Regions from separate parts of the Jejuibacter calystegiae genome, predicted to be linked through region 3. Evidence: predicted binding sites of a transcription regulator. Region 3 holds the regulator's gene; each other region holds the start of a gene.
What was found. The regulator Fur, encoded in region 3, represses iron uptake genes when iron is present. The targets are predictions, from matches to a motif close to ATAATAATGAGAACNACTATCAA.
Positions count from the first base shown of each region.

Region 1: the regulator Fur is predicted to act here: its motif matches at 2,675-2,697, upstream of feoA (ferrous iron transporter A).
Region 2: the regulator Fur is predicted to act here: its motif matches at 4,094-4,116, upstream of exbB (tol-pal system-associated acyl-CoA thioesterase).

Region 1 is NZ_CP040428.1:783,343-793,846, forward strand. It holds gene FEM41_RS03725 (Tex family protein) at 152-2,488, shown strand; gene feoA (ferrous iron transporter A) at 2,781-3,005, shown strand; gene feoB (Fe(2+) transporter permease subunit FeoB) at 3,065-5,380, shown strand; gene feoC ([Fe-S]-dependent transcriptional repressor FeoC) at 5,397-5,636, shown strand; gene FEM41_RS03745 (FGGY-family carbohydrate kinase) at 5,702-7,309, opposite strand; gene FEM41_RS03750 (SDR family oxidoreductase) at 7,338-8,087, opposite strand; gene FEM41_RS03755 (helix-turn-helix transcriptional regulator) at 8,204-9,220, shown strand; gene bioH (pimeloyl-ACP methyl ester esterase BioH) at 9,238-10,017, opposite strand; gene gntX (DNA utilization protein GntX) at 10,052-10,504, shown strand, end outside.
Region 2 is NZ_CP040428.1:399,707-410,210, forward strand. It holds gene pqqF (pyrroloquinoline quinone biosynthesis protein PqqF) at 1-302, shown strand, start outside; gene mgrA (L-glyceraldehyde 3-phosphate reductase) at 366-1,406, shown strand; gene FEM41_RS01645 (TIGR00645 family protein) at 1,446-1,940, opposite strand; gene fucR (L-fucose operon activator) at 2,016-2,726, opposite strand; gene exbD (TonB system transport protein ExbD) at 2,867-3,289, opposite strand; gene exbB (tol-pal system-associated acyl-CoA thioesterase) at 3,296-4,030, opposite strand; gene metC (cystathionine beta-lyase) at 4,262-5,449, shown strand; gene FEM41_RS01670 (DedA family protein) at 5,588-6,247, shown strand; gene FEM41_RS01675 (AraC family transcriptional regulator) at 6,232-7,176, opposite strand; gene yqhD (alcohol dehydrogenase) at 7,352-8,515, shown strand; gene dkgA (2,5-didehydrogluconate reductase DkgA) at 8,733-9,563, shown strand; gene FEM41_RS01690 (barstar family protein) at 9,600-9,992, opposite strand; gene FEM41_RS01695 (YgiQ family radical SAM protein) at 10,009-10,504, opposite strand, start outside.
Region 3 is NZ_CP040428.1:2,905,780-2,916,283, reverse strand. It holds gene kdpE (two-component system response regulator KdpE) at 1-646, shown strand, start outside; gene FEM41_RS13305 (tryptophan halogenase family protein) at 628-2,130, opposite strand; gene pgm (phosphoglucomutase (alpha-D-glucose-1,6-bisphosphate-dependent)) at 2,280-3,923, opposite strand; gene seqA (replication initiation negative regulator SeqA) at 3,949-4,497, opposite strand; gene ybfF (esterase) at 4,679-5,446, shown strand; gene ybfE (LexA regulated protein) at 5,569-5,850, shown strand; gene fldA (flavodoxin FldA) at 6,002-6,532, shown strand; gene fur (ferric iron uptake transcriptional regulator) at 6,823-7,275, shown strand; gene glnS (glutamine--tRNA ligase) at 7,392-9,059, opposite strand; gene nagE (N-acetylglucosamine-specific PTS transporter subunit IIBC) at 9,225-10,504, opposite strand, start outside.

The sequences.
Region 1 (10,504 bases), 2.1 Mb from region 3:
ATTCAAACGCTGACATAAATCATAACAGCAATATCCACATGCGAGGAACTGTCTGATTCCCCGCTGCCCGGCCGCTGCGACTGGCATTTTTCGCCGTCAGTCCGTATAACTGTCCCCTGACTTTTGGTACTCACAAGATGAAATTTTAGCCATGATGAATGATTCGCTCTGTCGCATTATCGCCGGTGAGCTGCAGGCCCGGGCCGAACAGGTAGAAGCCGCGGTTCGTCTGCTGGATGAAGGGAACACCGTGCCGTTTATCGCACGTTATCGTAAGGAGGTCACCGGCGGGCTGGACGATACCCAGTTGCGCCAACTGGAGACCCGTCTGGGCTACCTGCGCGAGCTGTCCGATCGCCGCCAGGCGATTCTGAAATCCATCGATGAGCAGGGCAAGCTGACCAGTGAACTGGCCACGGCCATTAATGGCACCCTGAGCAAAACCGAACTGGAAGATCTCTACCTTCCCTATAAGCCCAGGCGCCGTACCCGTGGGCAGATCGCCATCGAAGCCGGTCTGGAACCACTGGCGGACAGCCTGTGGAACACGCCTTCCCTCACCCCGGAACAGGAAGCGGAAAGCTATATCGATGCCGATAAAGGGGTCGCCGACGCGAAAGCCGCCCTGGACGGCGCTCGCTACATTCTGATGGAGCGCTTCGCAGAAGACGCGGCCCTGCTGGCTAAAGTGCGTGACTACCTGTGGAAGAACGCCGATCTGGTAGCAAGTGTCGTGAGCGGCAAGGAAGAAGAAGGAGCCAAGTTTCGCGACTATTTCGACCATCATGAACCCATCGCCAAAGTGCCTTCCCACCGCGCTCTGGCAATGTTCCGCGGTCGTAACGAAGGCGTACTGCAACTTTCCCTGAACCCCGATCCGCAGTTCGACGAGCCGCCGAAAGAGAGTCACGGCGAACAGATTATTATCGACCACCTGGGCCTGCGTCTGAACAACGCTCCGGCGGATAGCTGGCGCCGTGCGGTAGTGAGCTGGACCTGGCGTATTAAGGTGCTGATGCACCTGGAAACTGAGCTGATGGGCACGGTGCGGGAACGCGCCGAAGACGAGGCTATCAACGTTTTCGCCCGTAATCTGCATGACCTGCTGATGGCGGCCCCAGCCGGGCTGCGCGCCACTATGGGCCTCGATCCCGGTCTACGCACCGGCGTTAAGGTCGCAGTGGTGGACGCCACCGGTAAGCTGGTCGCCACCGACACGATTTACCCCCACACCGGTCAGGCGGCCAAAGCGGCGACCGTAGTAGCCGCGCTCTGCGAAAAATACAACGTTGAGCTGGTGGCGATCGGTAACGGTACGGCTTCCCGCGAGACCGAGCGTTTCTACCTGGACGTTCAGAAGCAGTTCCCCAAAGTGACCGCCCAGAAGGTGATCGTTAGCGAGGCCGGGGCGTCGGTTTATTCCGCTTCCGAGCTGGCGGCGCTGGAATTCCCGGATCTCGACGTGTCGCTGCGCGGCGCGGTCTCTATCGCCCGCCGCCTTCAGGATCCGCTGGCAGAGCTGGTGAAGATCGATCCTAAATCCATCGGGGTGGGCCAGTATCAGCACGATGTCAGCCAGAGCCAGCTTGCGAAGAAGCTGGACGCGGTGGTGGAAGACTGCGTAAACGCCGTTGGCGTTGACCTGAACACCGCTTCGGTCCCTCTGCTGACCCGGGTAGCGGGTCTGACGCGCATGATGGCGCAAAATATCGTGGCCTGGCGCGACGAAAACGGCCAGTTCAGCAACCGCCAGCAGTTACTGAAGGTAAGCCGTCTGGGGCCGAAGGCCTTTGAACAGTGCGCTGGCTTCCTGCGTATTAACCACGGCGATAACCCACTGGATGCCTCCACCGTTCACCCGGAAGCCTACCCGGTGGTGGAACGCATTCTGGCGGCGACTGAGCAGGCGTTGCGCGATCTGATGGGCAACGGCAGCGCCCTGCGTAATCTGAAGGCCGTGGACTTTACCGACGACAAATTCGGGGTGCCGACCGTCAGCGATATCATCAAAGAGTTGGAAAAACCGGGCCGCGATCCGCGCCCCGAGTTTAAGACCGCCAAATTCGCCGACGGCGTGGAAACCATGAACGATCTGCTGCCCGGCATGGTGCTGGAAGGGGCGGTCACTAACGTCACCAACTTCGGCGCCTTCGTGGATATCGGCGTTCATCAGGACGGCCTGGTCCATATTTCTTCATTGTCCGACAGCTTCGTTGACGATCCCCACAAAGTAGTGAAAGCGGGCGATATCGTGAAGGTGAAGGTGCTGGATGTGGATATGGCGCGTAAGCGTATCGCGCTGACCATGCGGCTGGATGAACAACCCGGCGATACCGGTAGCCGCCGTTCCGCTTCCGGCAACGCCGGTAACGGCAATGGCCGCGATCGTAGCCGTCCGGCGGGTAAACCCCGGCGGGCAGAAAGCACGCCTGCGGGTAACAGCGCCATGAGCGATGCTCTGGCGGCCGCCTTCGGCAAGAAGCGCTAACCCAGAAAGCCGCCGGTATCCTGCACCGGCGGCCTCTTTCCGCGCCAACATAAAAGTAACATTGGCCCATTTTCTAAAACCTTCTTACCGACAGATAACTTTATTAACCCTTCGTTATCCCGCCCCGAGCGCTAAATTTGTTTACGCTCAAAAAAAACGCATTTAACCCCCTTCTTCAGATTGAAGATAAAAATTGTTCTCATTATCATTGCCTCATACTTTTTCAGGTTTTTTCCTGGTCGCCTGCGGTGGCCAGGTTTTTTGCCGATCGGTCTCGTTCACAGGGGATTCTATGCATATGCACGCGAACAGTTCGTGGAAAATTACCGGATTTTCCCGGGAAATCAGTCCGGCCTGGCGTCAGAAGCTGCTCTCTCTCGGGATGCTGCCTGGCTCTTCATTCCGGGTCGTGCGGGTGGCGCCTTTCGGCGATCCGGTACAGATAGAAACGCGCCGTATCAGCCTGGTACTACGTAAGAAAGACCTGGCGCTACTCTCCCTGGAAGCGCTCGCCTGACCGGACTGGCGCCTGGAGCTTCAGGCGCCGCGAACCACTTTCACGTTGCGATACTACAAATGAAAAAACTCACTATCGGTCTTATTGGCAACCCTAACTCCGGCAAAACCACGCTGTTCAATCAGTTGACCGGTTCCCGCCAGCGGGTCGGCAACTGGTCTGGCGTAACTGTCGAACGTAAAGAGGGGCAGTTCACCACCACCGACCATGCGGTCACACTGGTGGATCTGCCCGGCACCTACTCCCTGACCACTATCTCTTCCCAGACCTCTCTCGATGAGCAGATCGCCTGCCACTACATTCTGAGCAACGACGCCGATATGCTGATAAACGTAGTGGATGCCTCGAACCTGGAGCGTAACCTCTATCTGACGCTGCAGTTGCTGGAGCTGGGCATTCCCTGCGTGGTAGCGCTGAACATGCTGGATATTGCCGAAAAGCAGCAGATCCGTATCGATATCGACGCCCTTTCCGCCCGTCTGGGCTGCCCGGTAGTACCGCTGGTCTCCACCCGCGCCCGGGGTATCGACGGTCTGAAACTGGCTGTTGACCGCCATCGCGGTAATACCGCCATCGAGCTGGTGCACTATCCTCAGCCGCTGCTGGCGGAAGCCGAACAGCTTGCCGAGCGGATGCCAGCCACCCAACCCCACAGCGAACGGCGCTGGCTGGCGCTACAAATGCTGGAAGGCGATATTTATAGCCGCCATCTGGCGGGCAGCGTTGCCGGGGATCTCGACGGCGCCCTGGCGCGGCTGAGCACCCAAATTGAGGATCCGGCATTGAGCATTGCCGATGCCCGCTATCAGAGCATCGCCGCAATATGCGATGAGGTCAGCAACAGCCTGACCGCCGCGCCTAATCGTCTGACCGTGGCGCTGGACAAAATCGTGCTCAGCCGTCTGCTGGGGCTGCCGGTGTTTCTGCTGGTGATGTACCTGATGTTCCTGCTGGCGATCAATATCGGCGGCGCCCTTCAGCCCATCTTTGACGGCGGTTCGGTAGCAATCTTTATTCACGGTACCCGCTGGCTGGGAGATGCGTTGCACTTCCCGGAATGGCTGACCATCTTCCTGGCCCAGGGGGTGGGCGGCGGTATCAACACCGTGCTACCGCTGGTGCCGCAGATTGGCATGATGTACCTGTTCCTCTCCTTCCTGGAAGACTCCGGCTATATGGCACGCGCCGCCTTCGTTATGGACCGCCTGATGCAGGCGCTGGGGCTGCCTGGTAAATCTTTCGTGCCGCTGATCGTCGGCTTCGGCTGTAATGTGCCGTCGGTCATGGGGGCCCGTACCCTGGATGCGCCGCGCGAACGTCTGATGACCATTATGATGGCGCCCTTTATGTCCTGCGGCGCCCGTCTGGCGATTTTCGCCGTCTTCGCCTCCGCCTTCTTCGGCAAGCAGGGCGCCACGGTGGTCTTTTCGCTCTATCTGCTGGGGATTGTGATGGCGATCGTCACCGGGCTGGTGCTGAAATATACGCTGATGCGCGGCGAAGCGACCCCCTTTGTGATGGAGCTTCCGGTTTATCACGTTCCCCATATGAAGAGCCTGCTGCTGCAAACCTGGCAGCGCCTGAAAGGCTTCGTGCTGCGGGCCGGTAAGGTGATTGTCATCGTCAGTATCTTTATCGGTGCTCTGAACAGCTTTTCGTTCAGCGGCAAGACCGTCGATAGCATTAACGACTCCGCGCTCGCTTCGGTGAGTAAAGTGCTAACGCCACTGCTGGCGCCGATCGGCGTTCATCAGGATAACTGGCAGGCTACCGTCGGGCTGTTTACCGGCGCCATGGCAAAAGAGGTGGTGGTCGGCACCCTGAACACCCTGTATACCGCCGAGGATATCCACGCTGACGAGTTTGATCCCGCCACCTTCAGCCTGAGCGACGAACTGAAAGGCGCGGTTGATGACACCTGGCAGAGCCTGAAAGAGACCTTCAGCCTGAGCGTGTTGGCTAACCCCATCGAAGCCAGCAAGGGTGACGGCGAGATGGCCAGCGGCGCCATGGGTGTGATGAGCAGTAAGTTCGGCAGCGATGCCGCCGCCTACAGCTATCTGATTTTCGTGCTGCTCTACATCCCCTGTATCTCGGTAATGGGGGCTATCGCCCGCGAATCGAGCCGTGGCTGGATGACCTTTTCGGTGCTGTGGGGGCTGAACATCGGCTACTCGCTGGCGACCCTCTACTATCAGTGCGCCACCTTTAGCGAACATCCACGCTATAGTACGACAGCCATTGCCGTGGTGGTGCTGTTTAACCTGGCGCTGCTCGTGACGCTGCGGCGGATGCGTAGCCGGGTGGACGTCAACCTGCTGGCGCCAGCCAGGAAACCGGACGGCTGTCGGTCCCACGCTGGCGACTGCCACTAAGGAGACCAGGCTACCTATGGCTACCCTGACTCAGGTTCGGGATTTGCTGGCGCTGCGCGGGCGGATGGAAGCGCGTCAGATTAGCGAGACGCTGGGCGCCCCACTGCCGCTGGTCACCGCCATGCTGGAGCGGCTGGAAGCCATGGGCAGAACGGTGCGGGTGCCCGATGAAGCCGATGGCTGCCTTTCCGGCAGCTGCCGCAGTTGCCCGGAAGGCCAGCGCTGCCTGACGGAGCGCTGGATGCTGAAGGTCTGAAGAGACGAGCACCCGCATTTCAGAACATACCGGAGCGCTGTCGTACTTCCTGCCTATGATGTGGCTTAAGCCTGACGAATAGCTTTTGCCGTTTGCTGTAGCAGTATCCATGCCTCATAGCGCCGAACATGCAGTTCTGATACATCACTGGAAGGTTCATAGCGAGTATCAGCCACAACCATGTTCGCCATGGCATCACCCACACTGGGTGCTAATCCACCAGCCACTGTGCCAAGAATAGCGGCTCCCAGTAACACAGGCTCCTGAGAGCGGGTAGAAAGTACTGGTAAGCCACAGGCATCCGCCAGCAGTTGCCGCACCAGTGGGTGCTGCCCGGCGCCTCCGCTGATGACGATATTTTCCGTTTTGATGCCCCGCTCACTCTGAACGCCGAGTATCTGTCGCAGACCGTAACCGATACCGCAGATCCCCGCGATATAGAGTGATATCAGGCTTTTTAGATCCTGCTCCATACCCAGTCCAACAATAACGGCACGCGCGTCTGGATCGGCAAACGGCGCCCGATTTCCCAGAAATTCCGGCACGATATGTAAACCGTTCGCCAGCTCGACAGCGTATGAAGCATCGGATACGGCTTCCAGCGCTCTGTCCGCCAGCCAGACAGGCAGAGAAACACCGGTAAGTTTCGCCTGCTCTCTGGCCTCCGGGGCTGCGGGATGGAGTGCCAGCAATAGGTCTATCGCTGCGCCAGCGGCACTTTGTCCCCCCTCGTTCAGCCACAACCCCGGGACCATTGCCGAATAGTAAGGCCCCCAGACGCCCGGCACGAATACCGGCTCACGGGTTGAGGTCATGGTGCAGGATGAGGTGCCAAAGACGTATCCAAGGCTGCGAGTGGCTCCCCCACTCACCCCCACGGTGCCAATACCGCCCGCATGCGCATCAATCAGACCAGCCGCAACCGATGTACCCACCGGTAGCCCCATCGCGGTTGCGGCTTCCTCTGTTAATCCCTGCCCGCAAGGTGTGCCTGGTTCGACAATACGCTGGCCGATACGCGCAAAATCGTCATCCGCCAGATCGTGCAGACCAATGGCGCGGAAATAATCCGGATCCCAACGTTGCTCATGCGCAAGGTAGGTCCATTTACAGGTGACGGTGCAAACGGAACGAGCGAGATCCCCGGTAGCGCGCCACGTCAGAAAATCGGCCAGATCAAAAAATTGCCAGGCGCCGTTATATATTTCAGGGCGCTGCTCTTTCAGCCAGGCTAGCTTGGGCGTTTCCATTTCCGGTGAGATACGCCCTCCGACATAGCGAAGCACCGGATGTTGTGTGGCATTAATACGTTCGGCCTGAGCCGTCGCCCGATGATCCATCCAGACAATAATATTGCGTTCAGGAGCTTCACTCTCACCCACCGGCAGCGGCTCTCCCCCTGCTCCCAGCACAACCAGGGAACAGGTTGCGTCAAACCCCATCCCCGCAATCGCTAATGGCGATACGCCGGAGGTAACTACCGCCTCCCGGACGCAGTGGCAAACCGCCAGCCAAATCTCCCGGCTGGACTGTTCCGCCCGATCGCCGCTATCACGGTAAAGGGTTATTTTTCGCGATGCGTGTGCCAGCAGATTGCCGTCAGCATCAAATACACCCGCTCGTGCGCTTCCTGAACCAACATCCACGCCAATAACAGCTTTATCACAGTTCATCATGCATTATCCGGAAAGAGGGAGAAGGTCAGAGGTCAACGTTATTTGGCAGGATGACCAGATCGCGAATGGTGACATGTTTTGGCCGTGTAACCATAAACAGCACAGCATCAGCCACATCTGTTGGCTGCATCAGACTACCGCTGTCTAATGCCTCTTCCAGCTTAGCCTTCGGCCAGTCATCCAACAGTGCGGTTACCACTGGCCCGGGAAGTACAGCACCGACCCGCACCCCATGCTGCGCCACCTGTCGACGCGTGGTGTGCACAAAGGCCTGAACGGCAAATTTAGAGGCGGTATAAATGGGTTCCCAAATCACAGGCACAATACCAGCAATAGAACTGGTGAACAGAATATCGCCGGATTTCTGCTCAATCAGATGAGGCAGGACGGCACGTACACAACGGAAGGCCGCATTAATATTCAGATTCAAAACCCGATCCCAAACATCCGGATCCCCCTCGGCCGCAGGGCCGCCCACATAGGCACCAGCGTTAGCATGGAAAATATCCAGTCGACCAGCCAGCTTCAGGATCCCCTCCAGCAGGCCATCGACCTGTTCAGGCTTCATCAGGTCAATTTGCAATGCGAAGGCATTTTCACCCATTTCAGTAACGCTTTTTTGCAGACTGGCGGCATCACGGTCGATTAGTATTACCGTGGCGCCAGCGCTGTGCAGGGCCTGGGCACAGGCAAGCCCGATACCCGATGCGGCGCCGGTGATAGCGGCTACTTTCCCCTGGAGGGGGTGATTCATGGCGGTAACAGAGTTGCTCATTTTATATTCCTCCGATGATGGCTATTGGCTAATTCACAACCAGCTCAATCGATGAAGCAGATCTAGCAACTCTAAATAGTAGTAACAAGCGAAATATAAAGCGGAGAAGTTAACCTGTGACTGACATCAAAAAAAACAGGAAGACCACGATTTACGATCTGGCGCAACTGACGGGAATATCGGCCAGTGCCGTCAGTGCAATCCTTAATGGCTCATGGAAAAAGCGCCGCATCAGCCCCGGACGAGCCGAACAGGTTATGCGTATTGCCGAACAGCAGGGATACACAGTCAACCGACAGGCCAGTCTACTACGCAGCCGCAAGTCTGGCGTCATTGGTATGATCGTTCCCAAATATGACAACCGTTATTTTGGCGCAATTGTGGAAAAGTTTGAGGCCATGGCGCGCGCACGCGGCCTGTTTCCCTTTGTGACCTGTACCAGCAGAGATCCCGATCTGGAGCTGGAAGCCGCACGAAATATGCTCTCCTGGCAGGTGGATTGGGTCATCGCCACCGGAGCCACGCAGCCCGACAAAATCACCCAGCTCTGTGTTCAGGCAGGTGTACGTTCTCTGAATCTGGACCTGCCGGGAACCCTGGCACCATCAGTCATCTCCGATAACTACGCCGGGGCCAAAGCGTTGACCAGCCGCATTCTGGACAATGTGATGCGCCACAAAGGAAGCGCATTGCCCCTGGTGTTCATCGGCGGTCGCGGGTCAGACTACAACACCCGGGAGCGGCTGCGCGGATTCCTTGATGCGCACTCCGACTATCGCGTGGCCGTGCCAGACGCCTGTCTGTTGCCCTGTGGATATGCATCAGAAAAGGCAGAAACCGCCCTTGCCGACTTCTGTTCCGGACCAGAAAATCAACTTAACGGACTATTCGTTAACTCCACGATTTCACTGGAAGGCGTGCTAAGAGAGCTATCCAGGAACAGAACAACCGCACAGCCACTACCGCCGTTGGGATGCTTCGACTGGGATCCCTTCGTGACGCTCCTCAACCGAAATATTGATATGGTTAAGCAGGATGTACCGAAAATGCTCGAAGCGGCATTCACTCTTATAGACATGGACAATACCACTCCGGAGATAGTGCAGATCCCGCCGCTTCACGTTAAGGCGTAAACGATAAAATATGCACGTTATCCTGCGGAAATTTTCCTGCAGAAGTCTTCCACCGCCTGACAAAACGCCTCGGGATGAGAGATAAAAGGCGCATGGGCCGCTTTCGGCAGCACCAGCGATTCGCTGCGAGGCCAGTGCTCATCCAACAGCGGCGCCACCTTGCGCGGTACCAGACCGTCCAGAGAGCCGTAAATCCGCAGGAAAGGCAGCGTCAGGTCGACCATCGGCTCGCGCAGATCTTCCTGCTTAAGGATCTCCAGCCCGCCATTCAACACTTCCACCGTCGGCATCGGCTGGTTAAGCACCACCTCTTTCAGGCGGCGGGCATCCTGACGCGCGGTTTCAGTCCCCAGCGTTTGCAGCGCCAGAAAGCGCTCGACGGTACGACGAAAATCTTCGCTTAGTTGCTGCTGAAAGCCTGACAGCACCTCCGGCTTAATGCCCGGCCATGCCTCCCTGGCGGCAAAACAGGGCGAAGAAGCCACGCTAATCAACCCGCTTACCCGCTCCGGCTGCGTTAGCGCCGCCTGGCTCGCGACCAGCCCGCCCAGACTCCAGCCTAACCACAAGGCCCGCGGCGGCGCGTGACGCATCACCTCTTCCGCCATCGCCGCCAGCGTCATCGGCCCATAATCCTGGCTGCGGCCATATCCCGGCAGATCCACCAGATGCAGAGTAAATTGCGAGGCCAGCCGATCGCTGATGCAACGCCACACCTCCGCATTCAGTCCCCATCCGTGCAACAGCACAAGATGCTCTTTCCCCGTACCCAGGGTCTGCCACCAGAGCTTACTCATCGGTTATGGTCTCATCATCGTGAAGGAGGTACGTATGCTATCAATCCCGACCCGCTGTTGGCTATGCCAGATGCCCCTGACGCTCGCGTCTCACGGGCTGTGCAGTTGCTGTACTCGCGTTCTGATTCGACCGCGTCATCGCTGTCCGTGCTGCGGCCTGCCTGCCCGTACCAGCCCCTCGCTCTGCGGACGCTGTGTGGCTAAACCGCCTCCCTGGCAACATATGGTGGCCGTGGGTGATTACCAGCGTCCGCTCAGCACGCTGGTGCACCAGTTCAAATTCAGCGGCGGCGTGGCGCTGGCGTCACCGCTGGCTCGCCTGATGTTGCTGAACATTCTGGCCGCCCGCCGCGATCGGGCGTTACCGCTCCCGGACTTGATCGTTAGCGTCCCTCTGGCCCTGCGCCGCCAGTGGCGACGTGGATTTAACCAAAGCGCGCTACTGGCAGAACCGCTCGCTCGCTGGCTGGGATGCGATCACCCGCCG
Region 2 (10,504 bases), 2.5 Mb from region 3:
CGGCACACTTTAGCGCTCAGACATTGCTGGATATCACCCGAACCTTCCTTGAGCGAGCGCAACCGCAACTGGCCGCTCTGACCCCGGAAGATCTGGCTCCCCTGCTGGCAGCATCCGGCAAACCGCCGTCAGAAACGCCGCTGATTCAGGCAGCCCTGACCTGGCAGGCCCATCGTCGTCACGGTCAGGCGAGCCATGACGTCCCCACGCCGGACACGCTTTATCGGCTGTACCGACAGATCCTCGCCGAACCGGCGCGCTGGCTGGCGGTGCAAAATCCTCAGAATTCCGGGGTGGTATAACGACAGCGGGCGCTTTAGTATAGGGATTAGAAACACCGTTTCAAAAACAAGAAAGGAGTAACCATGCCTTACCTTGCCAACCCTTCCCGCTACGAACAGATGCAGTACCGCTACTGCGGTCGCAGCGGTCTGCAACTCCCCGCTCTTTCCCTTGGCCTGTGGCACAACTTCGGTGACGTCAGTCCGCTGGATAACCAGCGTGCCCTGCTGCGCAAAGCGTTCGATCTGGGCATCACCCACTTTGACCTTGCCAACAACTACGGGCCGCCGCCGGGCAGCGCCGAAACCAACTTTGGCCGTCTGCTGCGCGAAGATTTCGCCAGCTATCGCGACGAACTGATCATTTCGACCAAAGCGGGCTATGACATGTGGCCCGGCCCCTACGGCAGCGGCGGCTCGCGCAAGTATCTGCTGGCAAGCCTCGATCAGGGCCTGCAGCGTATGGGGCTTGATTACGTGGATATCTTCTATTCGCACCGGGTGGACGAAAACACCCCAATGGAAGAGACCGCTGGCGCCCTTGCTCACGCGGTGAAGAGCGGTAAAGCGCTCTATGTCGGGATCTCCTCCTATTCGCCGGAGCGTAGCGCTGAGATGGCGCGCCTGCTGCGCGAACAGGGCATTCCGCTGCTGATCCATCAGCCCTCTTATAACCTGCTGAATCGCTGGGTGGACAGCAGTGGCCTGCTCGATACCCTGGAGGAAAACGGGATGGGCTGTATCGCCTTTACGCCGCTGGCTCAGGGTCTGCTGACCGGGAAATACCTGAACGGTATTCCGGCCGGATCGCGCATGCAGCACGAAGGTAAAAAAGCCCGCGGTCTGACGGAAAATATGCTTAGTGAACGCAATCTTAACAGCCTGCGTCTCCTTAATGATATGGCCCAGGCTCGCGGTCAGAGCATGGCTCAGATGGCCCTGAGCTGGCTGCTCAAGGATAATCGCGTCACCTCGGTACTGATTGGCGCCAGCCGCACTGAGCAGTTGGAAGAGAACGTGAAGGCGCTGGACAACCTGCGCTTTAGCGAGGAAGAGCTGAAGGCCATCGATGCTCACGTCAGCGACGGAGAACTGAATCTGTGGCAGGCATCTTCAGATAAATGATCCCGGCAGGCCCGGCAAGCCGCCGGGCCTGTTACGCGGTTAATGATCCCCACGGGTAAGTTTGTCCAGATAACCCATGACAAAAGCAGAGAGCACAAAGGTGAGGTGGATAATCACGTACCACATCAGCTTATTATCCGGAACGTTCTTCGCGTCCATAAAGACGCGTAGCAGATGAATTGAGGAGATAGCCACAATCGAGGCCGCCACTTTATTTTTCAGTGATGTGGCATCCATTTTTCCCAGCCAGTTCAACTTCTCTTTGTTGCTGTTAATATCCAGACGAGAGACAAAGTTTTCGTAGCCAGAGAACATCACCATCACCAGTAGCCCCCCCACCAGCGTCATATCCACCAGCGACAGCAGCAGCAGAATCAGATCCGATTCGGCGATGGTAAAAAGGTTGGGAATGACGTGGATGATCTCCTGAAAAAACTTAACCGTCAGAGCGATCAACGCCAGCGACAGACCAAAGTAGACCGGTGCCAGCAGCCAGCGAGTGGCGTACATCGCATTCTCAAAAAAGCGCTCCATAAACGTCCTGCTGAGTAAAAAAGGAGCCGCCAGTATAGCGTAGCCAACGCGGCGTAAAAGCGGGCTTACGGATGTTTACGGTGCACGGTTTTTATCATCGATAAGCGCTGTCACCTCGTTCAGCGAGCCAATACACTCCTCACCGGTACGACCGCGTTTACTACCATCCATCAGCAGTAGCGACTGCTCCGCACGGCTTAGCAGCAGTTGTTTAAAACGCGCATTCCAGCCCTGAACGTCCCAGATATCTCCCGCGGCATCCACCCCCTGGCAGGAGAAGATAAACAGATCGATTTCTATGTGGCGCAACAGCGCCAACAGGGCCGGATTCTCATAGCAGGCGCTGTCGCGATCGAGCCAGCCGCCGCTGTGCAACAGTTGGATATGCGATCGCCGTTCCAGCGCCTGGCAAATACGCAAACTGTTAGTGAATACCCTGAGGGGCAGATCGGGGAGCTGGCGCGCCAGATACCAACTGGTCGTGCTGGCATCCAGCGCCAGGGTGATACCTTCGACGATCCAGGGTAGCGCCTGGCGGGCGATATCCGCTTTGCGGGCGTGGTGGCTCTTCTGGCGAGCGCGAAACGGATCGGCATAGGATGTCCCTGCCATCAGGCTACGCGCCCGCCCATGGCTGCGCAGAATCTTTCCCTGACGTTGAAGTTCGCGCAGATCGCGGCGCAGCGTCTCCTGGCTTACCGCCAGGGCGCATGCCAGAACATCGGTGGCTACCCAGTTGTGCTGGCCGAGCAACGCCAGTATCCGCTGATGTCTTTCATCCTTCATAGCCCGCTCCCCATGACCTGTAGCGCTATTCTGTGATGACGGGGCGGCGCTGTCAAAGCACGTGCTCTTAAAGTCTGAAGCTCATAAAAAAACCCCGACATTCAGTGCCGGGGTTTACCGTTTTAACGCTAAAAAAACCGCTACTTATGGGAAACTTCCTGTCCCACCAGGCCAATCTTGAGATAGCCTGCCTGGCGCAGTGTGTCCATTACATCCATCATGGTTTCATAGTTCACGGTCTTATCGGCGCGGAAGAACACGGTGGTGTCCTTCTTACCTTGCGTCATGGCGTTCAGCGCGTTGACCATATTCTCTTTGGTGACCGCATCATCGCCAAGGAACATGCTGTTGTCCGCCTTCACCGACAGATAAACCGGTTTTTCCGGGCGCGGCGCCGGCTTGCTGCTGGACGCTGGCAGGTTAACTTTCACGTCCACCGTCGCCAGGGGCGCCGCCACCATAAAGATAATCAACAACACCAGCATCACGTCGATAAAGGGCGTGACGTTGATATCGTGCATTTCGCCGTCGTTATCGACGTTTTCGTTAAAGTGCATCGCCATAGCGCATCAACCTACACGCAGTTTACGGGCGGACTGTACCGGACGATTTGCCGCGGTGGCCTCCAGGTCAAGGTCACGGCTTTGCAGCAGCAGAACCTGCGCCGCCACGTCACCCAGCGAGGCTTTAAAACCACCGATGACGCGGGCGAAGATGTTGTAGATAACCACCGCCGGAATCGCCGCCACCAGGCCAATGGCCGTAGCCAGCAGCGCTTCCGCGATACCCGGTGCCACGACGGCCAGGTTGGTGGTCTGGGTCTGGGCGATACCGATGAAGCTGTTCATGATTCCCCATACAGTACCGAACAGCCCGACAAACGGAGAGATAGCGCCGATAGTGGCAAGGTAGCCATTGCCGCGCCCCATCAGGCGGCCAACGGAAGCCACGCGACGTTCCAGACGAAAGCCGGTACGCTCTTTAATCCCTTCGTTATCTTCACTGCCCGCGGAGAGTTCGAGCTCATTCTGCGCTTCCTGAAGCAGCAGAGCAGAGAGACTGCCGTTTCCGAAAGAGGCCGATTTTTCATTCGCTTCTTCCAGTGAACGAACCCCATCCAGAGCCTGCTGTTCACGCTTAAGGCGGCTCTTCTGCTTCAGCATGGTCACACCCTTGCTAAAGAAGATGGCCCAGGTGACCACTGACGCCAGAATCAGGCCGATCATCACTATCTTCACAACGATATCGGCATGATGATACATACCCATGACGGAGAGATCCGTCTGCATCAAATTCTCTGTCACACTAACTCTCCAGGACGAAATTTAGAGAAAAACTGTTCGTAATAATACCAAAACGGCTTCGAATTGATAGTCGTTCTCATTAGTATTTACATGCTGACGCACTTTGTCCTCATTTTCCTTGCGTTTACGCAGTAAAAAAAGAGAGGCGTTCACCCTTTCGACTTCTTGCCCATTGCGCTAAGAGGCCCAGTGGCTTATTTTGGACATCCAGACGTAAAGATGGGGATGACAATGACAAAGCAGCATATCGAAACTACCCTGGTGCATGCCGGTCGGCGTAAACGCTATACCCAGGGCTCGGTCAACAGCGTGATTCAGCGCGCATCGTCGCTGGTTTTCGACAGCGTCGAAGAGAAAAAACGCGCCACCAAAGGCCGGGCCAGCGGCGAACTGTTCTATGGCCGTCGCGGCACCCTGACCCACTTTTCGCTCCAGGAAGCGATGTGCGAGCTGGAAGGGGGCGCAGGCTGCGCGCTGTTTCCCTGCGGCGCAGCGGCGGTAGCCAATACGGTTCTCGCCTTTGTGGAACAGGGCGACCATATTCTGGTGACCAACAGCGCCTATGAGCCCACTCAGGACCTGTGTACCCGAATTCTGGCGAAGCTGGGGGTGACTACCAGCTGGTTTGATCCCATGGTAGGGGAAAACATCGCCGATCTGGTCCAGCCCAACACCCGCATCGTCTTCCTGGAATCCCCTGGCTCTATCACCATGGAAGTGCAGGACATCCCCGCGATTGTACGCGCCGTACGCAGCAAAGCGCCGGACGCCATCATTATGATCGACAATACCTGGTCCGCCGGGGTGCTGTTTAAGGCGCTGGAGTTCGGAATCGATATCTCGATTCAGGCCGGGACCAAATATCTGGTGGGCCATTCGGATGCCATGATCGGTACGGCGGTAGCGAACGAGCGCTGCTGGGAGCAACTGCGGGAAAACGCCTATCTGATGGGTCAGATGGTGGATGCCGATACCGCCTACGTTACCAGTCGCGGTCTGCGTACCCTGGCGGTGCGCCTGCGCCAGCATCAGGAGAGCAGCATCGCCGTGGCGCAGTGGCTGGCCGAACAGCCCCTGGTGGCGCGGGTGAACCACCCTGCCCTGCCGCAAAGCCCAGGCCATGAGTTCTGGAAGCGCGACTTCCTGGGCTGTAGCGGCCTGTTCTCCTTCGTACTGAACAAGCGGCTCGATGATGCCGCCATGGCGCAGTTCCTCGACCACTTCCAGCACTTTTCAATGGCCTACTCCTGGGGCGGTTTTGAATCGCTGATTCTCGCCAATCAGCCGGAAGAACTGGCAGCTATTCGCCCGGGTGGTCAGCCAGACTTCAACGGAACTCTGGTCAGATTACACATCGGTTTAGAAAACGTTGAAGATTTAATTGCGGATTTAGCAGCGGGATTCGCCCGTATCGCGTAAGGTTTCCGGCGGTGGACGCGGTGATGAACACTCTGGGTCAAAGTTTCTGCATTTTATTGCCCCAGGGCCACCGCTCCCGGGGTTTTTCCGGTTACAATAGCCCCCGATACGCAGTTCGCTCTTTCCACAGGAACACCCATGACCGTTATAGAGAATATCGTCGCCGCGCTCTGGCAACATGACTTCACCGCGCTCGCGGATCCCCACGTGGTGGGTTTCGTTTATTTCGTCATGTTTGTCACGCTGTTTCTGGAAAACGGTCTGCTGCCCGCTTCCTTCCTGCCGGGCGATAGCCTGCTGATTCTGGCGGGCGCCCTGATAAGCCAGGGCGTCATGGGCTTTATTCCTACGATTATGCTGCTGACCATTGCCGCCAGCCTGGGCTGCTGGCTGAGCTATTTTCAGGGACGCTGGCTGGGGAATACCCGCCTCGTCCAGAGCTGGCTGGAACAATTACCTCTGCACTACCACCAGCGCGCCACCCGAATGTTTGACAGGCACGGGCTGCTGGCGCTGTTGGTGGGTCGTTTTCTGGCTTTCGTCCGTACTCTGTTGCCAACCCTGGCGGGGCTTTCTGGTCTGCCGAACCGCCGTTTCCAGCTTTTTAACTGGCTGAGCGGCCTGCTGTGGGTGGTGTCTGTCACCAGTTTCGGTTATGCGCTGGGTCTGGTGCCCTTCGTACAGCGTCATGAAGAGCAGGTGATGACCTTCCTGATGGTACTGCCGGTGATACTGCTGGTCGCAGGCCTGGTCAGCGCTCTGGCGGTGGTTCTGAAAAAACGCTACGCCCGTTCCTGACGGCCTCTGCCTGCCGTCGCTTCGCCTTCCGGCAGCGGCGGCAGGCTGCGCATCTTTTCCACTTCCCGCTGCGGCGTGGCGCCAAAATAGCGCTTAAATTCACGACTGAACTGGGAAGGACTTTCATAGCCCACCTGTATTGCCGCCGCGCTGGCCTTCACGCCATCGTGCAGCATCAGCATTCGCGCCTTATGCAATCGCCAGCTCTTCAGATACTGAAGCGGCGACGTGCTGGTTACCGCCTTAAAGTTGTGGTGAAACGCCGAGATGCTCATATTGGCCTCCGCCGCCATCTGATCGACGCTCAAACTTTCCATATAGTGGGTTTCTATCCGCCGCAGTACCCGACCAATCAGACTGAAATGGCTCTGACGGCTGGAAAGTTGGATCAGCGCCCCGCCGCTGGGGCCAGTCAGCACATAGAACAGGATTTCACGGATAATCTGGCGCCCCAGAACCCGGGCCTGCAGCGGATTTTCCAGCACGTCCAGCAGTCGCTCCGCGGCGCAGAGAATATCTTCGGTGAGCGGGGTCGGATTAATACCGCTAACTACCGGCCGTGGCTGGAAAGCCGTGTCTTCGCCAATCTCGATCAACAACTCCTGGAGCTGGGCAATATCCACGTTGATACGCATTCCCGCCAGGGGCTGTTCCGGCGTGGCCTGAGTTTCACATTCAAACGGCAGCGGCACTGTTAGCAGCAGGTAGTCGCTGGCGCTGTACTGAAACACCCTACCATTGAGATAGCCTGTTTTATGTCCGGAAAAGAGAAAAATGATACCGGGCTGATACACGACCGGCGCCCTGGGATGCGGCGCAGTACCGTACATCAGCGAAAGCCCTGGCACGCTATCTTCAATTATTTTTTCATTTTGTTTCAGTCTATTAATTCTTTCCGTCAGTTGCTGACAGATTGCCATATGCGCCATTGCCATCCCCCCTTTACCGCCGTTCATTCTCGATAGCCATTGTGCATAACTCCAGACACTTTCTCCACAATTATGGAGAAACAGGCAAGACAAAGGCAGGAATGAGCATTGAGGCTCGGGGGCCCGTCGTCGCAGAATAATGCCATACCCTTTTTGAACCAGACGGAGTTCACCCATGAATAATTTTAACCTTCATACCCCGACCCGCATCCTGTTCGGCAAAGGCGCTATTGCCGACCTGCGCGAACAGATTCCGGCCGACGCCCGGGTGCTGATTACCTACGGCGGCGGCAGCGTGAAGAAGAACGGCGTGCTCGATCAGGTGTACGATGCGCTGACAGGGATGGAAGTCCACGAGTTTAGCGGTATTGAACCGAACCCAACCTATGAGACGCTGATGAAAGCCGTGGATCAGGTCCGCCAGCAAAAGATCGACTTCCTGCTGGCGGTGGGCGGTGGTTCGGTGCTGGACGGCACTAAATTTATCGCTGCCGCGGCTCGCTACCCGGAAAATGTCGATCCGTGGCAGATTCTGGAAAACTCTGGCAGTGAGATCCACAGCGCCATTGCGCTGGGTTCCGTTCTGACGCTGCCAGCCACCGGCTCTGAATCCAACCAGGGGGCGGTTATTTCACGGCGCACGACCGGAGATAAGCAGGCCTTTAAGTCACCGTATGTACAACCACGCTTCGCTGTGCTCGATCCGGTCTACACTTATACTCTGCCGCCGCGCCAGGTTGCCAACGGCGTGGTGGATGCCTTCGTTCACACCGTGGAGCAGTATCTGACCTGGCCTGTGAACGCGAAAATCCAGGATCGCTTCGCCGAAGGTATTCTGCAGACGCTGGTCGAAGAAGGCCCACGCGCGCTTGACGAGCCGGAAAACTACGATGTACGCGCCAACCTGATGTGGGGCGCCACCATGGCGCTGAACGGTCTGATCGGCGCCGGGGTTCCCCAGGACTGGGCCACCCATATGCTGGGCCACGAACTGACCGCCATGCACGGGCTGGATCACGCCCAGACTCTGGCTGTCGTATTGCCGTCGCTGCTGAATGAAAAACGCGACAGCAAGCACGCCAAACTGCTGCAGTACGCAGAGCGAGTCTGGAATATCCGCGAAGGTAGCGACGAACAGCGTATTGATGCCGCTATCGCCGCCACCCGCGACTTCTTCGAGCGGATGGGCGTTCCAACCCGGATGCGCGACTACGATCTGGACGGTAGCAGCATCCCGGCACTGCTGGCAAAGCTGGAAGAACACGGTATGACCGGGCTTGGCGAGCATGGCGATATCACCCTGGATGTCAGCCGCCGTATCTATGAGGCGGCCCGTTAAGATACTTTCGTTTTTGGGTATTTGGTCCAGAATTAATAATCAGGCAGGTATGTTTCCCCTCACCCTTGTGGAGAGAAGGAACTCACTGGTTTTCCTCTCACCCTTGTGGGGAGTGGGAACTCACTGTTTTTCCCCCTCTCCCTTCGGGAGAGGGCCGGGGTGAGGGGAAATCCTGCCGCCGGACACCTTCCGGCTCCGATGCTTACAGGAGGAACAGATGGCAAATCCAACCCTAATCAAACTAAAGGACGGGAATCTGATGCCGCAGTTGGGGCTCGGCGTATGGAAAGCGAGCAACGACGAGGTAATCACGGCCATACATAAGGCGCTGGAGGTCGGCTATCGCTCCATCGATACCGCTGCCGCCTATCACAACGAGGAAGGCGTGGGGCAAGCTCTGAAGAGCGCTGACGTAGCGCGTGATGAACTGTTCATCACCACCAAACTGTGGAACGCCGACCAGCAGGATCCCAAACAGGCGCTGGAGACGAGTCTGGAAAAGTTACAGCTCGACTATCTCGATCTGTATCTGATGCACTGGCCGGTTCCGGCAAAAGACCATTACGTCAGCGCCTGGAAAGGCATGATCGACCTGCAAAAACAGGGTCTGGTGAAAAGCATTGGCGTCTGCAACTTTAATATCCCGCATCTGCAGCGGCTGAAAAAAGAGACCGGAATACTGCCGGTCATCAACCAGATTGAGCTGCATCCTCTGCTCCAGCAGCGCGAGCTGAACACCTGGAACGCCACGCACAATATTCAGACCGAATCCTGGAGTCCGCTGGCTCAGGGCGGCGAAGGAGTCTTCGACAAGAAGGTCATTATCGACCTTGCGAAAAAGTACGGTAAGTCGCCGGCACAGATTGTGATTCGCTGGCACCTGGATAACGGGCTGGTGGTGATTCCCAAATCGGTCACGCCGTCGCGCATCGCCGATAACTTCGACGTCTGGGACTTCCGGCTGGATAAAGACGAACTGGGCGATATCGCACAGCTCGATAGCGGCAAGCGACTGGGCCCGGATCCCGATACCTTTAGCGTCCAGTAACCCTCACGGCCCGGCTTCCCGCCGGGCTTTTACCACTCAGGCCGGAACCAGCGTGATGTTGGGATGGTCAGCGATAATTTCCAGGATGATATCGAAGTAAGTCGGACCTTCGCCACGCTCCAGTAAGGCCAGCTCCTGCCTGATACGCGCCTGATGATAACGCTGCGGCTGGGCCAGTTTATCCTGGTAGTAACGACGGGTGGCGTCACGCCCCAGGGCCGCCCTGCTCTGCGCTATATCCCGCCATATCAGCGTTAGCGGTTCATTGCCCTGCAGGACACCGAAACCGCCGTACAGCAGATCGTTCAGGGCATCCAGGCTCGGCCCAAGCTGCCAGCTCTCATCCGCCATAAACAGGCCGTTAATCTGGTCGTAGAAGCTGCCGATATCGTGAATCCGACTGCCTTCCAGGATCAGTGTCTTACTCATTCGGCCTCCTCACGAATTAGCGGGCGCGCGGTTTCGGCTTGCGATGCTGTTTGTTCATTGGCGTATGACGGGTCAGCGCCGCCTGACCGCGTGGCGCCTTACGCTGAGCGTTGCGCAGTTCATCTACCGTGGGGGCCGGAACCAGGCAGCCCGGGCGGGCGCCTATCAGATGTTTTTTACCCATCGCTTCCAGCGCGCTGCGAATCAGCGCCCAGTTGGCAGGATCGTGGTAGCGCAGCAGCGCCTTATGCAGACGACGCTGGCGATCGCCGCGCGGCACCACCACCTCTTCGCTCTTATAGCCTACTTTGGTCAGCGGGTTTTTACCGGTGTGATACATCGTGGTGGCATTGGCCAGCGGCGACGGATAGAAGTTCTGCACCTGATCCAGACGGAAGCGGTGTTCCTTCAGCCACAGCGCCAGATTCACCATATCTTCATCCCGGGTGCCGGGGTGGGCCGAAATAAAATAGGGGATCAGATACTGCTCTTTTCCGGCCTCGCGCGAATAT
Region 3 (10,504 bases):
AAAAGCCATTCGCCGCTTTCTGCGCAGCGCGCTGGAAGATGAAGGGATACGGGTTCATGAAGCAGAGACGCTGCAGCGCGGTCTGATCGAGGCCGCTACCCGTAAGCCGGAATTGGTGATTCTGGACCTCGGCCTGCCGGACGGCGACGGAGTCGATTTTATTCGCGAAGTCCGCCAGTGGAGCGCCATGCCCATTATTGTACTGTCGGCGCGCAGCGACGAGCAGGACAAGATCGCGGCGCTGGACGCCGGGGCCGACGACTATCTGTGCAAGCCCTTCGGCATTGGCGAGCTTCAGGCGCGCCTGCGGGTGGCGCTACGCCGCTGCGGTGGCGAGCAGCCCGCACCGGTCTGGCAGTTTGCCGATATCCGCGTCGATCTGGCTGCCAGGCGTATCACCCGCGGCGATGCGGAGATTCACCTGACCCCCATCGAATTCCGGCTGCTGGCGACATTGCTGAATAACGAAGGCAAGGTACTCACCCAGCGCCAGTTGCTTAATCAGGTGTGGGGCCCTAACGCCGTGGAACACAGCCACTATCTGCGCATCTATATGGGGCACCTGCGCCAGAAGCTGGAGCAGGACCCGGCGCGCCCGCGCCATCTGCTGACCGAAACCGGTATCGGTTACCGGTTTATCTCCTGATGCCGTTCGGCGGCAAAATTCAGCGCCTGCTGACGTTTTTCTGCCGGTAGCGCCAGCAGATCCATCTGTCCTGCCCGTGACGGCACCACCCCCAGCGGCGCCGCCACAAACATCCAGTTGATGGCGTGGAAAATACCGCGCCAGCCGTTGATGGCGTAGCTTTCCACATCCAGCAGGCGCGGCGTGCGCTCCTGCCAGCACTCACGCAGCGCGCGATAGCTTTCCGGATAAGGCGACTCAGATACCGCCTGCCACAGCGGCGTGTCGCGACGGGTGTTGTCGTAGTGCATCCGCAGGAAGTCGCGAATCCCCAGCCAGGACTGGAAGTTAGCCTGGTTAAATTCGCGGATCGTTTTATCAGAAATAATCCCCTGGCTGTGCACCAGTACCCGCTCAAAGCTGTACAACTGCTCCAGCATCTGACCAATAGAAGTGGCTTCCAGCGGCTCGACAAAACCGCTGGACAGACCCAATGCCATGACGTTGCCGACCCACACCTCTTCAAAGCAGCCGGGATCGAAACGCAGAGTTTTATGGGGCGTGATGGCATAGCCCAGCCGCTGTTCGATCTCGGCAATTGCCTGCTGTTCGGAGATATGCTTGCTGCTAAAGACATAGCCAGCCCCCACCCTGTCGATCAGCGGGATCTGCCACATCCAGCCTGCATCCATGGTGATAGCCCGGGTCACCAGCATCGGGTTTTCATGGGGATGCGGCATATAAAAGGGAATGGCGGAATCCATCAGCAGGTAGTCGCTGAACGAGTGCCACTTGCCGCCCATGCTCTTGCCCAACACCTTGCGCGACAGGCCGCTGGCGTCGATCAGGAAATCAACGTCGATAGTGCGATTATCGGCGCAGCGCAGCATACGGGCATGGCCCTGCTGGTCGAAAACCACCTCTTCCACCACCGTATCCAGATGCATCACCCCACGCGACAGCGCCACCTTTTTCAGGTAGGTCGCCAGTTTGTAGCTGTCGAAGTGGAAGGAAGGAACAATATCCCCACCGTTGGCTTTCAGTAGCGCACTAGCCTGGTCCTGGGGCGTATTGGCTTTAATCAGCGGGCTGGCCGCCAGATAGCTTTCCAGCGGGATGTTCTGACCGATCATGGCCGAAAGGCAGGGATAGAAACCGCGCTCGCTCCAGCGTGAAACCGGCGTCTCCTGGGAGGCGAACAGGTGATAAAAGCGGTCGTCTTCGCCGCCGGTTCGCCAGCCTTCATAGCTGAATCCCCACTTCCATGCAGCACCGGTTTCGCGAACGAACTCATCGATATCAATCTGGTAGCGTTGCAGGGCGTTGATGAAATTAAGTAATCCGCCTTCCCCCACGCCGACAATGCCGATCGAAGAGGATTCAATGACCTGAATGTCCACCTTCGGGCTAAACAGCCTGCGCAGGGCAATGGCCGCGAACCAGCCAGCGGTTCCCCCACCAAGCACCACAATACGTTGGGGGGCGGGGCTACGTAAGTTCAGCATCTTATCTCTCCTTGAGAAAACGCCTTGGGATTATTCCTGGCCCCAGAAAATACCACTCCGGGATGGAACTGACGGTACCTTTTGAGCGATTTGCGGACAAAAAAAATCCACCTGCCAGGCAGATGGATTTTTTGTGAGACAGACAGCGATTATTTAGCGTCTTTCAGCACCTGGCTGACGATCTCTACAGCCTCTTTTTCAATCTGCTGACGATGCTCCGCGCCCTGGAAGCTTTCACAGTAAATCTTGTAGGCATCCTCGGTACCGGACGGGCGAGCGGCAAACCAGCCGTTATCGGTCATCACTTTCAGACCACCGATGGAGGCTCCGTTACCCGGCGCCGCGGTTAAACGCGCGGTAATAGGGTCACCCGCCAGGGTACTGGCGCTCACCATTTCCGGAGACAACTTCGACAGCGCCGCTTTCTGTGCTGAGGTGGCCGAAGCCTGTATACGGTTATAGCTCGGGGCGCCGAAGCGAGCCGCCAGTTCGTCATAGTGCTGCTGCGGGTTTTTACCGGTGACGGCGGTAATTTCCGCCGCCAGCAGACACATGATGATACCGTCTTTATCGGTGGACCACGGCGTGCCATCGAAGCGCAGGAACGATGCCCCGGCGCTCTCTTCACCACCAAAGCCGAAACTGCCGTCGTGCAGACCGTCCACGAACCACTTAAAACCGACTGGCACTTCCACCAGCTTGCGACCCAGGTCGTCGACCACCCGGTCGATCATCGCCGAGGAAACCAGCGTCTTACCAACGGCCACTTCGTTGCCCCACTGCGGACGGTGGCGGAACAGGTAGTTGATGGCCACGGCCAGATAGTGGTTAGGATTCATCAGGCCGACCGGCGTGACAATGCCGTGACGGTCATAGTCGGGATCGTTGGCGAAAGCCAGGTCGAACTTATCGCGAAGCGCCAGCAGCCCCGCCATGGCGCACTCCGAAGAGCAGTCCATACGGATAGCGCCGTCTTTATCAAGGTGCATAAAGCGGAAGGTCTGATCCACCTGATCGTTCACGATGGTGAGATCAAGTTGATAGTGTTCGGCGATGCGCTTCCAGTATTCAATACCAGAGCCGCCCAGAGGATCGACGCCCAGCTTCAGGCCTGCTTTACGGATGGCATCCATATCTACGATGGTCGCCAGACCTTCGATAAACGGCTGTACCAGATCCAGCTCGCGCACCTGACCGCTGGCCCAGGCCTGGTCAAGAGACTGGCGCTTCACGGACTTTAACCCTTCAGCCAGAAGCTGGTTGGCGCGATCTTCGATAACCTTCGTGACGTTGGTATCGGCCGGGCCGCCGTTGGGCGGATTATACTTGATACCGCCATCTTCCGGCGGGTTGTGAGACGGCGTGATCACAATGCCGTCCGCCTGAGAGCCCGCCTTCTTATTGTGCTCCAGAATGGCGTTAGACACCGCAGGCGTCGGCGTAAAGCCGTTATCCTGCTGAACAATGACCTCGACGCCGTTGGCGCTCAGCACTTCCAGAACCGAGATAAACGCCGGTTCAGAGAGCGCATGAGTATCTTTGCCCACATAGCAGGGGCCGGTAATGCCGTTAGCGGCACGGTTTTCCGCTATCGCCTGGGCAATGGCCAGAATGTGCGGCTCGTTGAAACTGTGACGGGCAGCGCTGCCGCGGTGGCCGGAAGTGCCAAATTTAACCGCATGTTCAGGATTGCCCGTTTCCGGCTTCAGCACGTAGTACTGCGCCGTCAACTGCGCGACATTAATCAGATCGCTCTGCTGTGCAGGTTGCCCTGCGCGTTCATGGTTAGCCATTGTCCTGATCCTTCTGACATCAGAGTTAGATGGTGCCGCAAACTTTCTCGATCAGCTCCGCGGGGAACTGCATGCTCTGCATAATATGTTCAATCATGCTGCATTTGCGGCCTGTATTGGTATTGGTAATCACCCAGTACGGCGTGCCGGGAACCGCTTTCGGCTTGGTCTGGTTGCCGCTCTTAAGCAGGGTGCGCTCATCAGTCGCGAAGTAAACACGGGTGCGACCGTGCAGGGATTCTGTCGCTTCGACAAAGGCGGCGGCATCCAGAGAATAGAGCGTGGAGAGTACCAGCATAAAACGATTAACGGCCTTCTTCTGCTCGGCATACTCATCAGAGAGCAGCAGTTCACGCACCGCGCGTACGCGCTCGCGGGTGCCTTTCACCATCGGTTTCGGCTCCGCGCTGACGCTGGCCACAGGCGCCTGGGGTTTTGCTGAAGTGGTCTGTGCAGGCAGGGCGGCGGAAACTTTCAACATACGCCGCAAAATGTCGGACGCGCTCTCGCCAATGTGCAGGGTGTGGCTGGCAATATAGCGATACAGCTCGTCATCAACTTCAATCGTTTTCATCTTAATCCAGTGCAATATCTTTCTGAATACAAGTCGTTGGGATTATAAAGACAAATCTCAACAGCGGATAGCGTCAAACCAGGATAGCGGCAAAAGTCGGAATTAACCGGAAATTGCCACCGCACGGCAGAATGCCGAACATGATACCCTAACCAGACGAACTCAAAAAAAGAACTTTGCGATGAAACTCAATACCCGCCTGCAAACTGCACAATCCAGGGACGACCATGCGCCCGTCGTCCTGATTCACGGCCTGTTCGGCAGCCTGGACAATCTTGGGGTGCTGGGACGCTCTCTGGTGCAAGATCGCACGGTGCTGCAGCTCGATCTGCGCAATCACGGTCTCTCCCCGCGAAGCGATAGCATGACGTACAGGGAAATGGCGCAGGACGTGCTGGATACTCTGGACGACTGTCAGCTTGATAAAGTGACGCTGATCGGCCACTCCATGGGCGGTAAAGTGTCGATGGCGCTGAGCGCCCTGGCTCCGGAGCGCATCGAACAACTGGTGATGATTGATATTGCACCGGTGGCCTACCCGGTGCGCCGCCATGATGCCATCTTCGCCGCTGTGCGCGCAGTGACCGACAGTGGCGTTACCCGCCGCCACGATGCCGCGGCGATAATGCGCGAACACATCGAGGAAGAAGGCATTATCCAGTTCCTGCTGAAATCCTTCGCCAGCGGCGAGTGGCGCTTCAATGTGCCGGTGCTCTGGGATCAGTACGACAATATCACCGGTTGGGAGCCCACGCCCCCCTGGCCGCACCCGGCGCTGTTTATCCGCGGCGGCGATTCACCTTATATTCAGGCTTCCTCACAGGCGGAGATTGCCGCACAGTTCCCCCAGGCCCGCGCGCACGTCATCGCCGGTGCCGGACACTGGGTCCACGCGGAAAAACCCCAGGCGGTACTGCGGGCCATTGATCGCTTCCTTACTTCTGATTAAAAACCCATCGTCCGGTCGCCAGATACGCTCCAGGCGTTGGCGCACCGGATGGCACTAATGTATGATGGCGCGCTGTAAAAATCCGCTCCCGTAGCCTTTTCCCTGTCCAGCAGCAGCAAATCATGGCAAAAGAACAAACGGACCGCACGACGCTCGATCTCTTTGCGAACGAGCGCCGCCCGGGTCGACCCAAAACCAATCCGCTGTCGCGTGACGAGCAACTGCGCATCAACAAGCGCAATCAGCTCAAACGTGACAAAGTCCGCGGCCTGAAGCGCGTTGAGCTCAAACTCAATGCCGAGGCGGTGGATGCGCTCAATGAGCTCGCCGATGCGCGTAACATCAGCCGCAGCGAGCTTATCGAAGAGATTCTGCTGAGCCAGCTCGCCCAGCTCCGGGGCTAAGACCGCCCCTTACGCCGTCAGGTATGTTGCATACTGTGCACCCTGCGGCGAATAGCGGTTTCCGCACTCGAAGGGCTTCTGCTATGATTGCCCTATCCGTGGGCATTACGCAGCCACCATACTTTTTTAGATTCAAGAGGTTACTTTACTCATGGCAATCGTAGGCATTTTTTTCGGCAGCGACACCGGCAATACCGAAAATATCGCAAAAATGATTCAGAAACAGCTCGGTAAAGAAGTTGCTGAGGTGCATGATATTGCTAAAAGCAGCAAAGAAGACCTGGAAGGCTTCGATATTCTGCTGCTTGGTATCCCGACCTGGTACTACGGTGAAGCACAGTGTGACTGGGACGACTTCTTCCCCACGCTGGAAGAGGTAGACTTCAACGGTAAGCTGGTTGCGCTGTTTGGCTGCGGCGATCAGGAAGACTATGCGGAATACTTCTGCGACGCGCTGGGTACCATTCGCGATATTATCGAACCGAACGGCGCCACCATCGTGGGTCACTGGCCGACCGAAAGTTACCACTTCGAAGCGTCGAAAGGGCTGGCCGATGATGACCACTTCCTGGGTCTGGCTATTGATGAAGACCGTCAGCCGGAGCTGACCAACGAGCGCGTTGAGAAATGGGTTAAGCAGATCTCTGAAGAGCTGCATCTTGATGAAATCATCAACGCCTGATGATAAGTTGTTGCGGCGCGATCTGCGCCGCATTAATAGATATAACCGATAGTAATAATTGATACATTTCCTTAACTTTGCCCCACTAAGTTGTACAATAAGCCCGGTAAATTGGGCATCGGTGCCGTATCTGGCATAATTTTTCCCACTTTTTTATTCACATTTTTGCAGGTTGAACGCGGTTTTCATTTACCCTTCACGGTTCTATAATGAGACGCATTCATCTTTTTCATGAATTCTATGCAGTGCTCCAGAGGAGCTAAGTCATTAAGCAACAGGACATATTCCGCATGACTGACAACAATACCGCATTAAAGAAGGCCGGCCTGAAAGTCACGCTTCCCCGGTTAAAAATCCTGGAAGTGTTACAGGAGCCTGAAAATCACCATGTCAGTGCGGAAGACTTGTACAAGCGACTGATCGATATGGGTGAAGAGATTGGTCTGGCCACGGTTTACCGCGTGCTGAACCAGTTCGACGATGCAGGCATTGTCACCCGTCACAACTTCGAAGGCGGAAAGTCTGTTTTTGAGCTGACGCAGCAGCATCATCACGATCACCTTATCTGCCTGGATTGCGGCAAGGTGATTGAATTCAGCGATGATTCTATTGAAACTCGTCAGCGCGAGATCGCCACCCGGCACAATATCCGCCTGACCAACCACAGCCTCTACCTGTACGGCCACTGCGCTGAAGGAGACTGTCGGGAAGACGATGGCGCCCATGAGGCCAGCAAGAAGTAAGCGAGTCTACGCCACAGCCAAAAAAAACCGGAGATCGCTCTCCGGTTTTTTGTATAGAGAATAAAACCCCGGCGCAGAGGCCGGGGTTTTACTTATGGCGATTCAGGCGCGCAATATTAGCCGCCCATTTTCGCCCAGGTATCACGCAGTCCAACGGTGCGGTTAAATACCGGCTTATCGGCGCTGCTGGTCAGCCCATCAAGACAGAAGTAGCCTTCACGTTCGAACTGGTACGCGTTTTCCGGCTGTGCCGCCTTCAGGCTCTGCTCTCCGTAGCCCTGCTTCACCACCAGCGATTCTGGGTTAACGGTAGAAAGGAAATCTTCCGCCGAGCCCGGGTTCGCCACGCTGAACAGACGGTCATAGAGGCGGATTTCAATGGGCAATGCGTGAGCAGCGCTGACCCAGTGAATCACCCCTTTCACCTTGCGGCCATCGGCCGGATCTTTGCTCAGGGTATCAGCATCGTAGCTACAGCGAATCGCGGTGATATTGCCATCGGCGTCTTTTTCCACCTCTTCGGCTTTGATCACATAGGCGTTACGCAGACGTACCTCTTTGCCCAGCACCAGACGCTTATACTGCTTGTTCGCTTCTTCACGGAAGTCAGCGCGATCGATCCAGATTTCACCGCTGAAAGGCACCTCGCGGTTACCCATCTCCGGACGGTTCGGATGATTCGGCATGGTCACCATCTCGCTCTGCCCCTGCGGGTAGTTGGTGATGATAAGCTTAACCGGATCGATAACCGCCATCGCACGCGGCGCATTCTCATTCAGATCTTCGCGAATGCAGGCTTCCAGCGACGCCATCTCAACGGTGTTGTCCTGCTTGGTCACGCCGATACGTTTGCAGAATTCGCGGATAGAGGCCGCAGTGTAGCCACGGCGACGCAGACCGGAAATGGTCGGCATACGCGGATCGTTCCAGCCTTCCACTATCTTCTCGGTCACCAGCAGATTGAGTTTACGCTTGGACATAATGGCGTATTCCAGATTCAGGCGCGAAAACTCGTACTGACGCGGATGAGCCGGAATGGTGATATTGTCCAGCACCCAGTCATACAGGCGGCGGTTATCCTGGAATTCCAGGGTACACAGCGAATGGGTGATCCCTTCCAGCGCATCGGAAATGCAGTGGGTGAAATCATACATCGGGTAGATGCACCACTTATTGCCGGTCTGGTGATGATCGGCAAATTTAATGCGGTACAGCACCGGATCGCGCATCACCATAAACGGCGATGCCATATCGATCTTCGCACGCAGGCAGGCGGTGCCCTCGGCGAATTCACCGGCACGCATCTTTTCAAACAGCGCCAGGTTCTCTTCCACGCTGCGATCGCGATACGGGCTGTTCTTGCCCGGCTCGGTCAGAGTGCCGCGGTATTCACGAATCTGCTCCGGCGTCAGTTCATCAACGAAAGCCAGGCCTTTGTTGATCAGTTCGATGGCGTAGTGGTACAGCTGGTCGAAATAGTCAGAGGAGTAACGCACGTCACCCGCCCAGTGAAAGCCCAGCCACTCGACATCCTGCTTAATGGAGTCCACATACTCGATATCTTCTTTAACCGGGTTAGTGTCGTCGAAGCGCAGATTGCAGGTGCCCTGGTAATCCTGAGCGATGCCGAAGTTCAGGCAGATGGATTTCGCATGGCCGATATGCAGATAGCCGTTCGGCTCAGGAGGGAAACGCGTGCAAATGGTGGTGTGTTTGCCGCTGGCCAGATCCTCATCAATAATCTGGCGAATAAAGTTAGTTGGGCGGGCTTCAGCCTCACTCATCTCTTAATACCTCAAAGCGTTTTTAACTCGGTTAACGTGGAATGATCTTACAAGCCGTCGCCGGACACAACCCTTAGTTACAGAAATTCGCACAGCTTTGGCGCGGGAATAAAAAAACGGCCGGGTTCTCACCCGGCCGCTCTCAGAGATATCGTCCGACAGACGTTATTTCTTCGCTTTAATCTCGTACAGCGGGGTTTCGCCAGCCACCAGAGTACCGGTCGCTTTCACCACCAGACCGCTGTAGTCGTCGATGTTGCTGCAGACCACCGGGCTAATCATCGAGCGCGCATTGGCGTTCAGGAAGTCGAGATCCATCTCCAGCACCGGCTGACCGGCAGCAACAGAGGCCCCCTCTTCTACCAGACGCTTAAAGCCTTTACCTGCCAGCGCCACGGTATCGATACCCATGTGCACCACAATCTCAGCGCCGTCATCGGTCTCCAGGCAGAAAGCGTGGTTGGTATTAAAGATTTTCACCACGGTGCCTGCCGCCGGAGCCACGACCGTCTTATCGCTGGGCTTAATCGCTACGCCGTCGCCTACCGCTTTGCTGGCGAAGGCTTCGTCCGGCACCTCGTCCAGCGCCACCAGTTCGCCGCTAACCGGCGCCACCAGGGTCAACAGCGTCGGCAGGTCGTTGCGCACCGCCTGAGGCCTGGCCTGTGCGGCAGGCGCCGACTGAGCTGCGTCAGACTGTGAGGCTGCAACCGGTCCCGTGGTCTTCATGGCGTTGGCGATCTTCTCAGCTACAAAGCCAACGATGATCTGTACGCTGGTCTTGTTCAGGCGAATCACGCCGCTGGCGCCAAGGCGCTTAGCCAGTGCGTCATCCACCACCGCAGAATCTTTCACCGACAAACGCAGGCGAGTGATACAGGCATCGATACCGGTCAGGTTATCGGAACCCCCTACCGCTGCGATGTACTGACGAGCCAGTTCGGCGACGTCCTGCTTCTCACCGCCGCTGACATTGGTGTCCTGACCATCGGCTTCGCTACCGGCCACGGCCAGCTCGCGCCCCGGCGTCATCAGGTTAAATTTGGTGATGGTGAAGCGGAACACCAGATAGTAAATAACGAAGAACACCAGGCCCTGCGGAATCAGCATGTACCACTGCGTGGCCAGCGGGTTACGCGAAGAGAGCACCATATCCACCAGACCGGCGCTGAAACCGAAACCGGCAATCCAGTGCATGCTGGCGGCGATGAAAACAGAGATACCGGTCAGTGCGGCGTGAATCACGTACAGTACCGGCGCAACGAACATGAAGGAGAACTCCAGCGGCTCGGTGATACCGGTGAAGAAGGCGGCGAACGCCCCCGCCATCATGATACCCATCACCTTCGCTTTGTTTTCGGGGCGTGCGCACTGGTAAATCGCCAGCGCCGCACCAGGCAGACCGAACATCATGATCGGGAAGAAGCCCGCCTGATAGCGACCGG